DNA from 2 places in the Actinomadura luteofluorescens genome. Region 1 is predicted to be linked to the other one. Evidence: riboswitches for the same ligand, from Rfam matches in the RefSeq annotation. Region 1 holds a riboswitch; the other holds the start of a gene.
What was found. A riboswitch is a leader RNA that binds a small molecule or an ion and turns the genes downstream of it on or off. The one in region 1 is predicted to bind cyclic di-AMP.
Positions count from the first base shown of each region.

Region 2: linked by a shared signal. The riboswitch ahead of BJY14_RS17040 (NlpC/P60 family protein) and the one ahead of BJY14_RS07465 (CHAP domain-containing protein) in region 1 are both predicted to bind cyclic di-AMP.

Region 1 covers NZ_JACCBA010000001.1:1,665,665-1,667,853, reverse strand. The annotation lists gene BJY14_RS07470 (hypothetical protein) at 1-319, opposite strand, end outside; gene BJY14_RS07465 (CHAP domain-containing protein) at 359-1,207, opposite strand; cyclic di-AMP (ydaO/yuaA leader) riboswitch at 1,217-1,356, opposite strand; cyclic di-AMP (ydaO/yuaA leader) riboswitch at 1,507-1,704, opposite strand.
Region 2 covers NZ_JACCBA010000001.1:3,700,506-3,702,694, forward strand. The annotation lists gene BJY14_RS17035 (DUF6153 family protein) at 1-247, opposite strand, end outside; gene BJY14_RS17040 (NlpC/P60 family protein) at 346-1,398, opposite strand; cyclic di-AMP (ydaO/yuaA leader) riboswitch at 1,402-1,547, opposite strand; gene BJY14_RS45250 (M56 family metallopeptidase) at 1,653-2,189, opposite strand, start outside.

The sequences.
Region 1 (2,189 bases):
GAAGCTTCCGGAGGTTCCCGTACACGCGGGACTGGGCGTCCTGGAAGGCGGCGGGGGCGCTGCCCACCGTGGCGAGGAACGCCATGCGGTCGCCGTCGCGGACGGCGCGGGCGCGGTTGGCGAGCACGGCGGCGGCCGTGTCCGGGCTGAACGTCCCGGCGGCCGGGGAGGTGGGGGCTCCGGAGCCCGGCGCCCCGCCGCCGGAGCGCGAGCCGGCCAGGCCGGCGCCCCCGGCGAGGAGGACGGCGGCCCCGCCCGCGCCGAGGGCGAGGACCCTGCGCCGCGTCACGGGGGCGTCCTGCCCGGGGCCTTCCTCCATGGGCGCGATCCTATGCAGGACGCGGGGCGGTGGGCGCCGTCACGACCGGTAGTCCGGGTAGCCGTAGCCGACGACGACGTCTGTGGAACGTTCCTTCACACGGACGGCGTTGTCGGCGTTGCCCTCGACGGTCTCGATCGTGCCGTCGTCGACCTTCTCGACCACCATGCCGACGTGCTCGATGTCGTCGACGGACTCGCCGCCGTCCCAGGCGAAGAAGACGATCGCGCCGGGCCTCGGCTCGGTGCCCCAGCGGCCGTGCTCCTGGAACCAGCGGGCGTGGGCGACGGTCCAGGCATCGCTGCCGACCTGCTCGCTGAAGCCGATCTGCTCGCCCACCCAGGAGACGAACATGTCGCACCAGTTCGCGTCGCCGTAGCCGTCGAGGGAGCCGCCGTCGCGCGCGAGCGTCTCCCGCGCGCGGGACGTGGTCATATACCACTCCTGGAACTTGGTCTCGCCGCCGCCGTCCTCCTCGATGCCCACCTGCGAGCGGGCGAGCCTGATGGCCTGCGCGGCGGTGGGCCGCGACTTCGCGGCGGCCTTCTCGGAGGTCTTCGCCCGCGGCTGCTCGGGACGGGCGTCCCTCTTGGCGGCCGGGGCCTTCGAGGCGGTGGGTTTGGGCGCCTTCCCGGACGCGGGCCCGGACGTGCGCCCGGACGTGCGCCCGGACGGGGCGCCGCGCGCCGTCAGGCCGGGGGCCAGGTCGGCGGCGGCGGAGCTCACCGGGGTGGAACCGAACGGCAGGACCGACGCGTTCGCGGTGGCCGCGGCGGTGCCGAGCACGGCGGCGCCGACGACGACGCCGCCGGTCGTCCGCCATGCGAGGGACAGGGAGTTCGGCTTGCGGTGCCTGCCGGGGGTCTTCTTGCAGTGCGCGCGTGGCACGGGGGGATCTCCTCGACTTCCATGCCGCCTACCGGGTTAGCTGACGGGTTCGGGCGTGGAAGCCGCCCTACGGCCCGCGAAGGCAGGCCGATTCACCCCGAAAGGACGCAGTGGGTCCCCGGTTCCGCGACGGGCCGCGCACAGGGGCACGGCGGTCCGCGGACTCGGCGGTGACGCGCCCGAGAGCGGGCACGCCGGTTCGGATGGGAATCTCGGCGGGCGATGGCGCCCGCGGAGTAAAGGGGGGTGGGGGCGTGACCGCGTGGCGGCCACGCCCCAGGTAACGCTGCGGGATTCACTCCTTGTCTTCCAGACGCCTACCGGGTTAGCTGACGGGTTCGGGCGTGGAAGTGGCCCTACGGCGGCTCTCACCGGACTGCCGGGAGAGACGCGCCGATTCACCCCGGGTGCCGGAATGCCCGTCCGGAGAGGTTCTCCGGACTCCGGCGGTGTGGGTCCCCGGCTCCGCGCTGAGGCGGATTCGGCGCTGCCGCTGCGATCCTGGGGGCGAGATGGGGCCCGGCGCGGGACCTGTCTCCCGCGTGCGAACGAGCGGCGCCTGATGTTGTGGGCGGACGGCGTCCCGTCTCCGGGGACCGCCCGGGGCCTGCCCCGTGTACGCCACCGCGGCTGCGCGCTCAGCGCCATGCACGCTGCGGGCGTGCGCCCGGTGGACGGGGTCGGCCTGGTCTGCTTCGAGACCGTGCGGCGCCTTCGGGCGCCGCGGGACGGCACGTGGGGCGTGCCGCCCTGGGGGGAGCGGCGCGTGGCTCGCGCCGCCGTCACGCGGGTGCTGGATGCGCCGCGTGGGGCCGGGGCGCCTGGTGGGCGCCGCGGGGCCACGGCGTCTGGAGGGCGCCGTGAGTGGTGACAACGTACCAAAACCCCAAAAGAAGGCAAACCCCCCCAAAATCAACAACGGACCAGGTCAAGCCTGGTCCGTTGTCGACGAGGGTCCGTCAAGCCCGCCCGAGGGGGACCG
Region 2 (2,189 bases), 2.0 Mb from region 1:
GGTGCCCCGTCACCGCTTCGGTGACGGGGACCGCGTGCCCGGCGGCCATGGACGTCAGCGGGACGCCGTTCATCCCGGCCGGGCTCGATGTGGCCTGGAAGCCGTGCATCGCCAGCAGGCCGAGAAGCACGAGCAGGCCGGACGCCAGAGAGAGGACGTCCCGGCGCACAGATCGCCTCAGCCGTCCCACCCGCCGTTCCGCGTTCGCGCCGCCCCGCCCGGGGAGGCCGCCGACGTGCATGCTCATCCCGGGAACCAGGGTAGCGAAGCGTGACCGGCGGTCACCGGCGGGTCACCGGAACACGCGACCCCGGAACACGCGACCCCGGAACACGCGACACCGGGTCAGGCGACACGGACTCCACCGGCGAACGGGCGGCCGGCGATCGGGGCGATCTTGACGACGTCGCCGGTCTGCGGCGCGTGGACCATGTTGCCGTTGCCGATGTACATGCCCATGTGGTGCAGGTCGCTGTGGAAGAACACCAGGTCGCCGGGCTTGAGCTGGCTCATGCTCACGTGGGTGCCGGCGTTGTACTGGCTTCCGGTGTAGTGGCCGAGGGTGATGCCGACCTGCGCGTAGGCGTACAGGGTCAGGCCGGAGCAGTCGAAGCCCTTGATGTTGGCGCCCTGCGCGGTGCCGTAGCTCGGGCCGGACGCGTTGCCGCCGCCCCAGGAGTAGGGCACGCCCTGCTGGGCCAGGGCGGCCCGGACGGCCGTCATCGCCTTGGCCGAGGCCCCGCCGGAGTTGATGTTGGGGATGGAGCCGGGCCGCGAGCCGGCGGTGTTGAAGGTGCCGAGCTGCTTCTCGACCTTCTTGAGCTTGACCTGGAGTTCCCGGCGCTTCTTCTTCGCCTCGCCGGTGAGCGCGCGCACCTGGGCGGCGCGCTGCTCGGCGGCCTTGCGGGACCGGTCGGCGCCCTGCATCACCTGGAGCATCTGCGTGATGCGGGTGTCGTTCTGCTTGGCGAAGTAGTTGAGGGTGGCCGACTGGTCCAGGACGGCCTGCGGGTCGGAGGCCGAGGCGAAGCCGATGGCCGGGTCCGCGGGGCCGTTCTTGTAGCTGTCCGCGGCGATCTTCGCCATGCGCTCGCGCGCCTCGTCCAGGGCCTTCTGCTGCCGCAGGGCGCTGCTCCTGGCCGTCTTCGCGGCGTGCTCGGCCTGCTTGAGGCGCTCGCGCAGCCCGTTGTACTGCTCGCTGAGCTTCTCGGCCTCGTCGGCGAGCTTCTCCTGCTGCGCGGTCAGTTGCTTGCGCGTCGGCTTGGGCTCGGCGTGGGCGGGCGCGGGGGCGAGAAGCCCGGCGGACAGCGCGAAGGCGGCCGTCCACGCCGTGACGTTCCGGCCGGTGCGGATCCTGCGGCGGGCTGTCGTTCGGGGGCCGGCAGCTCGTCGCTGCATGCGGTGTCCTCTCCTGTAACGCCTACCGGGTCAGCTGACGGGTTCGGGCCGGAGTCGCCCTTCCGTCCGCGCGGGACGGATTCACCCCTGAAGATCGGGTCCCCGGTTCCCCGGACGGAGCCGTCCGCGGGATTCGGCGCGGTCGCCGGCCGTCCCCGGCGGGGACGTCGGACCGTGACCTCCTACGGAGCGTAGGAGGTTTACGGTCGGTTCGCCACCGAAGCGGAGCATTTCCCCAAAAGCCACATACCGTCTCAGCAGGTGGCGGCCAGCTCGGCGATCGCCGCGGCCCCGGCCAGAAGCGGCGCGACGACCGCCGCCACCACGAAGAGGCCGGCCGCGAGCCGGACGGCACGGCGCGGCCTCGGCGGAGCGGCGCCCTCCAGCCGCAGCACCCGCTCCCTCAGCGCACCGGCGGCGGGCGCGCCCGCCGCCCCGAGCGCCCCCGCGCCGGTCGGCGCCGCCGAGAGCCGGCACAGGGCGCCGACCAGCGGTTTCCTGCCGTGGACGCGGACCGCGGCGTCGTCCGCGGCCATCTCCAGCAGCAGCGGCAGCCGCGCCTTCGCGCGCCGGACGGTCGGCAGCCACGGCAGCATGGCGTGGACCAGGTCCAGGGCCAGCAGGAGCACATGGTGGCGCTGGCGCAGGTGCGCCCGCTCGTGCGCCAGGACGGCGCCGAGCTCCTCGGCGCTGAGCGCCCGCTGCGCCCCGGTGCTGACCACGATCGCGCGGTGCCGGGACGGCAGCGAGTACGCCACCGGCACGGGATGGTCGAGGACGAGGACGTCCGG